Regions from separate parts of the Pseudoalteromonas sp. SG41-1 genome, predicted to be linked through region 3. Evidence: predicted binding sites of a transcription regulator. Region 3 holds the regulator's gene; each other region holds the start of a gene.
What was found. The regulator sigma-54, encoded in region 3, starts transcription at its own class of promoters, with help from an activator protein. The targets are predictions, from matches to a motif close to GTTGGCACGNNNNTNGNNT.

Region 1: fliE (flagellar hook-basal body complex protein FliE) is a predicted target of sigma-54. The motif match lies at 1,804-1,822, and genes of this name have one in related genera.
Region 2: H5203_RS22205 (BON domain-containing protein) is a predicted target of sigma-54. The motif match lies at 2,030-2,048, and genes of this name have one in related genera.

Annotation. Positions count from the first base shown of each region.
Region 1 covers NZ_JACJFL010000005.1:68,476-71,762, forward strand. The annotation lists gene H5203_RS05490 (PAS domain-containing sensor histidine kinase) at 1-207, shown strand, start outside; gene H5203_RS05495 (sigma-54 dependent transcriptional regulator) at 204-1,682, shown strand; gene fliE (flagellar hook-basal body complex protein FliE) at 1,861-2,193, shown strand; gene fliF (flagellar basal-body MS-ring/collar protein FliF) at 2,214-3,287, shown strand, end outside.
Region 2 covers NZ_JACJFL010000087.1:1,453-4,739, forward strand. The annotation lists gene pmbA (metalloprotease PmbA) at 1-170, shown strand, start outside; gene H5203_RS22195 (VOC family protein) at 385-801, shown strand; gene H5203_RS22200 (LiaF domain-containing protein) at 1,085-1,741, opposite strand; gene H5203_RS22205 (BON domain-containing protein) at 2,084-2,647, shown strand; gene H5203_RS22210 (YqaE/Pmp3 family membrane protein) at 2,712-2,870, shown strand; gene H5203_RS23060 (hypothetical protein) at 2,929-3,063, shown strand.
Region 3 covers NZ_JACJFL010000063.1:14,320-17,606, forward strand. The annotation lists gene lptB (LPS export ABC transporter ATP-binding protein) at 1-621, shown strand, start outside; gene H5203_RS20865 (RNA polymerase factor sigma-54) at 688-2,184, shown strand; gene hpf (ribosome hibernation promoting factor) at 2,213-2,500, shown strand; gene ptsN (PTS IIA-like nitrogen regulatory protein PtsN) at 2,505-2,957, shown strand; gene rapZ (RNase adapter RapZ) at 3,146-3,287, shown strand, end outside.

The DNA of each region.
Region 1 (3,287 bases), on a different contig from region 3:
GGGGTCGATTTAAGCTTACTTGATAAATTATTTGAACCATTTTTTACTACCCGAAGCCAAGGCACAGGTTTAGGCTTAGCGGTGGTTAGTTCAGTCGCAAATGCACACCAAGGACGAGTTGAAGTAACGAACAATGCTCAAGGCGGAGCCTGCTTTAGTTTACTGTTACCTATTTGTACAAAGTCAACATCGGCGGAGGCAATATGAACAACACGATTTTAGTGGTTGAAGATGATGCAGGGCTTCGTGAAGCCTTGATTGATACGCTTGAAATGTCTGGAATAGATTGCGTTGCGGCTGACAGTGCCGAGCAAGCTATGGTGCTACTTAAAAAAGACAGCTTTTCGCTGGTCGTGAGCGATGTGCAAATGGGCGCGATGAGTGGTCTTGATTTACTGCGCAGCATAAATCTTAATTACCCTGATCTACCGGTTTTAATGATGACAGCGTATGCGACTATTGATGATGCTGTTGAGGCTATGCGGTTAGGGGCAATTGACTATATGGCCAAACCGTTTGCGCCCGAAGTGCTACTTAATATGGTAAGCCGCTATCTACCTGAGCCGGAAAAAGAAACTGACGGGCCGATTGTCGCTGATCCGAGTAGTATTCAGCTATTAGAACTTGCAAGTCGGGTTGCTAAATCGGATGCTAGTGTGATGGTGCTTGGTCCTAGTGGCTCAGGTAAAGAAGTACTCGCACGGTTTATCCATGATAAATCAGATCGTGCAGAGCAGCCATTCGTCGCAATAAACTGTGCTGCGATCCCTGAAAATATGCTCGAAGCTACATTATTTGGCTACGAGAAAGGCGCGTTTACTGGTGCGATTCAAGCTTGTCCGGGTAAATTTGAGCAAGCACAAGGTGGCACAATTTTACTTGATGAAATCACTGAGATGGATTTAGGCCTACAAGCTAAGTTATTACGTGTATTACAAGAACGCGAAGTTGAACGTTTAGGTGGTCGCAAAACTATTAAGCTGGATGTGCGTATTTTGGCTACCAGTAACCGTGATTTAAAAGAGGCTGTGGCTAAGCACCAGTTTAGAGAAGATTTATATTATCGATTAAATGTATTTCCGTTGATGTGGCGTCCACTTTGTCAACGTCCAGGCGATATTGTCGTGTTGGCAAAGCATTTAATTGAACGTCATCTCAATAAAAGCAAAGAGCCTATCGCTGTACTTAGCGAACCGGCAGAGAAAAAATTATTAGCTCATACTTGGCCAGGTAATGTGCGTGAACTGGATAATGTGATCCAGCGTGCGCTGATATTACGCCACGGTGATATGATTGACGAAAGTGCTATTTTTATTGAAAATTTAACCCAGACTCCTCTAACTGCGGCTTTATCAGCAAGTTTAGTGCCGGCTAATTCAGCACCAGAAAGCACTACTTCGGCGGTTACAAGTTCACCAACTAATGATGCTTATTATGATCTGCAAGCGCCAGCAATAAAAGCCACAGCACAACGCAATCAGCTGCGTGAAGAATTACCAAGCTTGGATTCGGGAAGTTACAAAGATGAACTTAAAGATAAAGAGCATAGAATTATTTTAGAAACCCTAAATCGTTGTCAAGGCAAGCGTAAAGATGTAGCTGAAACATTAGGGATCAGCCCACGAACATTACGTTATAAATTGGCTCAAATGCGTGATTTGGGGATCACCTTACCTGCTTAAGCCTCTATAATTTTTGTTTTCCTTCACTATTTAATTTACGCTCAGCCTTGCTGGGCGTAAACTTGTCAAAACTCTGACAACTAAAATAAATCTTAAGCTTCTGATATTTATTGGTTTATTAGTTGGCATGCTTTGTGCTTTATTAAGTTATTAGTAAACTGCATCGTCAGAGACAATTATGAAAATTCAAAACAGCGCATTATTTCAAGAAATGCAATCTATGGCTCTCGAAGCTGGTCGTAGTAATCAAGTAAACAAATTACCGACGCAGGCGCAGCCTACTTCGAGCGCCCAATTTGGCGATTTGTTAAGTGATGCACTCAATACAGTGAATGGCCTTCAAGCTGATGCGAAACAAAAAGTCGTAGCGGTTGAAATGGGTGATCGAAATGTGTCATTAGCGGATGCAATGATCGCATCACAAAAATCGTCAGTTGCCTTTGAAGCTACGGTGCAAGTTCGTAACAAACTTGTAGAAGCCTATAAAGAAATCATGAACATGCCTGTTTAACTAGGTAGTGGAGAATTATTGTGGCGCAATCTAATCAATCAACAGATCTTGCTTTGGCCGGCGGCGGTATCGACCAAACTGATAATGACGATCAACAAGAACAAAAGTCAGGCTATTTAAGTGCATTAAACGGCGTTGATGTATTGCGTCAGGTTACTCTAATTATTGCATTAGCGATTTGTTTAGCGATTGCTATTTTTGTGATTATTTGGGCACGTCAACCAGATATGCGTCCACTTGGAAAAATGCCAACGGAAGAGCTAATTCAAACGCTCGACTTTTTAGATGCACAAAAAATTGACTATCAACTTGATGGCAATGTGGTTTCTGTTCCTGAAAATGAATATCAAAATATTAAATTGTTAATGACCCGCGAAGGTATTGAGCAAGCGCCGAACTCGGGTACTGATATTATCATGCAAGATATGGGTTTTGGTGTTAGTCAGCGTTTAGAGCGTGAACGTTTAAAGCATGGTCGTGAACAACAACTAGCGCGTACGATTGAGGAACTACAAAATGTCACGCGTGCTAAAGTATTATTGGCAATACCGAAAGAAAATGTTTTTGCTCGTCGTGAGAAAAAACCATCCGCAACAGTGGTATTAACTTTAAAACGTGGTCGTATGCTCGGTAGTGAAGAAGTGGACGCCATTGTTGATATTATTGGTTCAGCAGTGCAAGGTTTAGAGCCGTCACGAGTAACTGTAACAGACCAAAATGGCCGATTACTTAATTCAGGATCGCAAAGTGCGTTAGCTGCTCGCTCACGCAAAGAATACGATATTGAACGTAAACGTGAACAAGAATATCTAGATAAAATAGATGGTATCTTAATGCCAGTTATTGGTATGGGTAACTACACTGCACAAGTCGATTTAAGTATGGACTTTAGTGCGATTGAAGAAACTCAAAAACGCTACAACCCTGATTTACCGGCGGTACGCAGTGAAACCACCTTTGAAGAAAACAACATCGGCGGGTTAGCTATCGGTATTCCTGGCGCGCTGACAAATCAGCCTCCAACAGATTCAAATATTCCTGAAATTGCCGGTCAAGGTGGTGCAGGCTCTGGTTCATCACCCAGTCGCACTCAC
Region 2 (3,287 bases), on a different contig from region 3:
TTTGGGTTGAGAATGGCGAAATACAATATCCTGTAAGCGAAATTACCATCGCTGGTAAACTGCAAGATATGTTTAAAGGCATCAGCGGTATAGGTGGTGACATAGAGCGTCGTGGTGGAATTCAAACCGGTTCGGTATTGATTGAACAAATGCAGATTGCGGGAAGTTAGGTTAAAGCTTTAAGTCTTAAGCTATAAGTTTTAATTTGCGTAGGCGCGGCATTATACCGCGCTGTTTTATTTAGACGTTAGATGGAGCTAGTCTCTGCCTTTAGCCTTTAACCTAGTACCTTTCAATTATTAAATCTTTTATAAAAAACACTTTACCTCAACGTTGCTTGAGGTTTTATTGTGGCTTTAATTACTTAAATAAAGGAATTTAATTATGTATTTAGAGCATGTAAATTTGGTAGTCGATGATGTTGAAGCTATGCTGCACTTTTATAAGGCGGCTTTTCCGTACTGGTCTATAAGAAGTCAAGGCGAAGGGGAGTGGTACGGTAAACCACGAAAATGGTTACACTTTGGCGATGATTTTCAGTATTTAGCATTGAGTGATCATGGTGAACAACATAACCGTGACTTAACCGGACATCAAGTTGGCTTAGCGCACTTTGCTTATGTTACGAATAATATTGCTGCAGTAATTTCGCGTTTAGAAAGCGCTGGTTACAGTATTGATAAGCCAGGTGCGGTAAATCCCTTTCGTAAAAATGTGTATTTTATTGACCCCGCAGGGTTTGAAATAGAGTTTGTTGAATATTTAAGTGACATTCCTAGTGAGCGTAATAATGATTTATAACATTAGTTTCGCGTCAGCAAGCTTAACGCCTACGGGTGTTAACGTTAATCTCAGTGTTTAATTACTCACTGTAGGCGAGTGGTTTGCCACCGCGATATTCAATATTGTTTCGGTGTTTTTGCGTCAGCAAGCTTAACGCCTACGGTGTTAACGTTAATCTCAGTGTTTAATTACTCACTTGTAGGCGAGTGGCTTGCCACCGCGATATTCAATATTGTTTCGGTGTTTTTGCGTTAGCAAGCTTAGCGCCTACGGGTGTTAAGCTTTAACTGTGTTTTATCCATTAATGTTTATTGATATCTTGCCAACTGGTTTTAAGGCTGTTGGCGAATGAGACAAACTTTTCTTTAATGGTGCGCTTAATTTTAATTTCCACAGAGCCCAGAATAACTTTTCCTTCGATAGTAATGGTTGGCCCTTGGTGTTTATTCAGTGACACTGATTTGTTTTCAACACTACCAATAATACTGAACAGTTTTGATACAACATTGACGTGTTCTGGCACATAAATTTCATCATTGCCTAGTAAGCAATTGACATGGATGGTGATATTTTGATGCTGAAATATGGCGTCAGTGAAATCAAGTTCAATAGATCCAAGTAAGTTCGTCAGGTGGATTTCTTTTGGTACTACCCATTGCCCACTGCGCTCGTTTGATCCTAAGATACTTCGCAAGTGCAATGTTTCATCGCTGCTTTTATTACTATAGTTTGGGCTAAACTGCGCACGTTTTTCCCACTGGTAATTACTATCGGTTGTTAATTCTAGGTCACTTACCAAATCAATTAAGCTTTGGTTATCTTTCGCAGCCATTGCCTGATCTAATCGACGCTCAAAAGCATCAGCTGAAATAACAGCATGACTGTAGTTATATATTAATTGATCAATAACTTGTTCACGCACTTGCTCAATTGGGCGATCTTCTAATTTTACAGTCATGATGTATTCCTTATAAGTGATGCTGTTGGTGTATTTTACGATTGTCAGTACTGCAATAGTTAAAGCAAAGCTTAGGCCATTTATTAATTAGCTTAGTAATCAATAATTTAAATTTATTTTCGTTAGGTGCGTTTGTTATATTAACGACAGATTAACGAATAATGCTATTAAATGGTTAATTTTGCAACGACCAGAATAAATTACCGAGCAGTCTGTAAATAATTACCAAGACTAAAGCTAGTGCTATATGAAATTAAGTTTAAGCGATTGATTTTAAATGTTTTAAAAGTTGGCTTGATGTTCGCATTAATCATATTGTCTTTAATCAAAAGGAGAAAGATTATGAAAACATTTAACAAATCTATTATTGCAGCGTTAGTTCTTGGTACAACCGCTATGGGTGCTCAAGCAAATAGCTGGGAAAATGAAAGTAAAGATGCTTGGATTGATGGTAAGGCAGAAACGGTTCTGTTAATGAACACTAACTTAAACAACTTTGACATTAACACTGATGTAAAAAATGGCAAGGTTGTACTAACTGGTAAAGTTGAAAGTGAGCTTGATAAAGAGTTAGCGGAAGAGCTTATCTTAAGTCTAGATGGTGTAACTGATGTTGATAACGAGCTAACGGTCGTTAAAAACACGGATACAAAAAGCAAGAAGATGAAATCAGATAGCACAGAAAGTGATTTAACGGATGCTAAAATTACTACCGTTATTACAACACGCTATTTGTTTAACTCTGAAGTAGGCGGTACGGATATTGACGTAGATACCGATAAAGGTGTGGTAACGCTAAATGGTACTGTTGGTTCGGATGCTGAAAAACAGCTAGCGGTGAAAATTGCTAAGAATGCTGAAGATGTTCGCGATGTAGTTGATAACTTAACTATTGTAGCTGAATAATCTATAAGCCACGAATGCCCAGTTATGCTGGGCTTTCTTATACAAATTTCAGGGAGTGAGAGTCATGGATTTAATACGAATTATATTTTCAGTGCTTATTCCACCACTTGGTGTATTTTTACAAGTTGGTTTAGGTGCTCAATTTTGGATTAATATTTTGTTAACATTACTAGGGTATATTCCTGGTCTAATACATGCAATTTATATAATCGCACGTCGTTAGAGTCACAGTGTTAAATATAACAAGGATGAACAGCCAATAGATGGCAAGGAGTAACATTATGGATAACGTATTAAGGAAAAACCAACAAGGGATCGTAAAAAGCGCAAAGCCACTTTGGACGGCACAACAATGGAAGGAGCTAATGAATAGCGCATCAAGGAGCGAAGTAAAAGCAGCAAGGAATGGGCTTTAAATATCAGAGTATATAAATATCAAATACTAGAAGGATTTTGCTAGGATGTTATATATCAAAATTATAAGTGCATGTTGTTATTTTCATTAAGAACATCCACTTATAACCTTCCCCAAGAATGTTTAACCTCTCATTTTATTATAGTCATAGGTGTTTTTGCGTCAGCAAGCTTAACGCCTACGGGTGTTAACGTTTGCCTCAGTGTTTAATTACTCACTGTAGGC
Region 3 (3,287 bases):
GGTCCTAATGGCGCAGGTAAAACCACCACTTTTTATATGATTGTGGGTTTAGTACCTAGCGACAAAGGTAAAATAAGTATTGATGATAATGACATCACTTTACTCCCAATGCACAGTCGCGCACGGTTAGGGATTGGCTACTTACCACAAGAATCATCCATCTTTCGTAAGTTAACTGTTTATCAAAACCTGATGGCTATTTTAGAAACTCGTAAAGAGCTGAATAAACAAGCCAGAGAAGAAGCACTAGACAGCTTACTTGATGAGTTTAGCATTCAACATATTCGCGACAGCCAAGGTATGGCATTATCTGGTGGTGAACGTCGTCGAGTTGAAATTGCACGCGCTTTAGCCGCAAATCCAAAATTTATCTTACTTGATGAGCCTTTTGCTGGCGTTGATCCTATTTCAGTGTTAGATATAAAGAAGATTATTGAACACCTTAAAAACCGTGGTATTGGCGTACTTATTACCGACCACAATGTACGAGAAACCCTTGATGTTTGTGAAAAAGCCTACATAGTTTCTCATGGGGAGTTAATTGCATCAGGTACCCCTGAGCATGTACTTGCCGACCAAACAGTCCGCGATGTTTACCTGGGCGAGCAATTTAGGCTATAAAGCCACGCTCGGCTAAGTATCTGCTAGACTTAACGATGATAACAATAAAAGGATTGTTAGAGATACATGAGGCAATCACTCCAGCTGCGCATGGGCCAGCAACTTACAATGACACCACAGCTGCAACAAGCAATTCGCTTATTGCAACTCAGTACATTGGATCTCCAGCAAGAAATTCAAGAAGCACTCGACAGCAATCCATTGTTAGAGCTAGAAGAGCATGAATATTCAGACGACACGGCTGGTAAAAACGAACAAAAACAAGACAACGATGACTTAACCGTTAGTGCATCAGCAGACGACAAGCCCAGCGAATATGAACAAGAAAGTAGCGAAGCATTAAGCAAAGAGACTTTAAGTGACGAAATGGCTATGGACGTCACCTGGGACGAATACATGAGTGCTGCGCCAAATACGTCATCCGGCCCAATGCCTGAAGATGAGTCAATTTATCAAGGTGCTTCAACTGAAACCCTGCACGAATATCTGATGTGGCAATTACAGCTCACACCTTTTAGTCCAACCGATGAAGCTATTGCCATTGCGATTGTTGAAGCTGTTGACGATTCAGGTATTTTAACCTTGAGCTGCGAAGACATCGCAGAGAGCTTAAATCAAGGTAATAACGAAGAAGAAATCGAACTAGACGAAGTGCAAGCAGTGTTAAAACGCATTCAGTTATTTGACCCTGTTGGTATTGCTGCGCGCAGCCTACAAGAATGTTTATGTATTCAATTAAATCAATTTGATCCTGCAACTCCTTGGATTAGCGAGACTAAAATGATTTTAACTGATCATATCGATTTATTAGCTAGTCGTGACTATCGCACTTTGATGAAAAAGACTAAGCTTAAAGAAGATGAGCTGAAAGAAGTAATGACACTGATCCACAGCCTTAATCCAAAGCCTGCGGATACTATAGTACGCGAAGAATCAGAGTATGTTATACCTGATGTTTCGGTGAAAAAAATTAAAGGTCGCTGGGTGGTTGAACTTAATCCAGACAGCATGCCAAAAATTAGAGTGAACAGCCAATATGCGGCAATGTCACGCTCAGTAAAATCAAGCACTGACAGCCAATTTATACGTTCGCATTTGCAAGAAGCTAAATGGTTTATTAAAAGCCTAGAAAGTCGTAACGAGACGTTACTCAAAGTAACTAACTGCATTGTAAAACAACAGCAGGGATTCTTTGAGCATGGCCCTGAAGCAATGCGACCTATGGTACTAAACGACGTTGCTGAAATGGTTGAGATGCACGAATCAACAATATCTCGCGTAACGACACAAAAGTACATGCATACCCCCCGTGGTATTTTTGAGTTAAAGTATTTTTTCTCAAGTCATGTAAGCACTGAGAACGGCGGCGAATGCTCTTCGACAGCTATTCGAGCATTGATCAGAAAATTGATCAGTGCAGAAAACTCAGCGAAACCATTGAGTGATAGTAAGATTGCAGATATATTGGCAGAGCAAGGTATCAAAGTAGCTAGACGGACTATTGCAAAATACCGCGAGTCGCTGGCTATTCCACCGTCAAATCAACGTAAAAGTTTGATTTAAGGCGTAAAATCACAAGAGGAAAATGCTTATGCAACTAAATTTAACTGGTCGTCACGTAGAAATTACTGATTCATTAAGAGACTATGTAAACAATAAGTTTGCCAAGCTTGAAAGGCATTTTGATCATATCAATAATGTCCATGTTATTCTTGATGTAGAAAAACTAAGCCAAAAAGCAGAGGCCACATTACATGTCAGTGGCGCTGAATTATTTGCCTCGACTGAGCACCAAGACATGTATGCAGCTATTGACGGACTAATCGATAAACTTGATCGTCAAGTAATTAAACACAAAGAGAAGCACGCTCGACACTAACACTATGAAATTAAGCTCACTTATTTGTCAGGACTGCAGTAAAGCTGCGGTCCTTTTTAATAGCAAAAAACGGATCATTGAATTTATAAGCCAATTGGCTCATGAACAGCTCCCTCAGCTATCACAACAAGAAATCCTCAACGCACTACTATCGAGAGAGAAACTAGGTAGTACCGGTATTGGTCGTGGTATTGCTATCCCTCATGGCCGTATGAGTGGTGTTGAAAACCCGCTAGCAATAATTTTAGTGAGTGAATCACCGGTTGATTTTGATGCGATTGATAATCGCCCAGTTGATATATTTGTAGCCCTCATCGTACCAGATGGTGACAGCCAACTTCATTTGAAGACGTTAGCCACAATTGCTGATAAACTCAATAACAAAGATTTTTGTAAACAACTACGTAGCGCAAAAACAGACCAAGATTTGTATCATGTAATTGCAGCTCAGTCGTAGTCATACCAATTGTATTGTATTGAATTAGAGAGTAATTATTGCAACAGGAAAATAGCTCTAGAACAAGGTGGAAATTATGAGATATAGTTGTTCTATATAAATAATTTTAAACAAAGTTAGTGGGTTATTTAACAAGCAAGAATGAGCATGTTTTTAATAAAATTGGTATTAAATGAAGGAGAATTTACATGGAGTTAATCATCATCAGTGGGCGTTCTGGCTCAGGTAAATCTGTTGCTTTACGTGTAGTAGAAGATCTTGGCTATTATTGTGTAGATAATATTCCAGTTAACTTATTACCGTCATTAGTACGCAGTGTCTCTGATAATT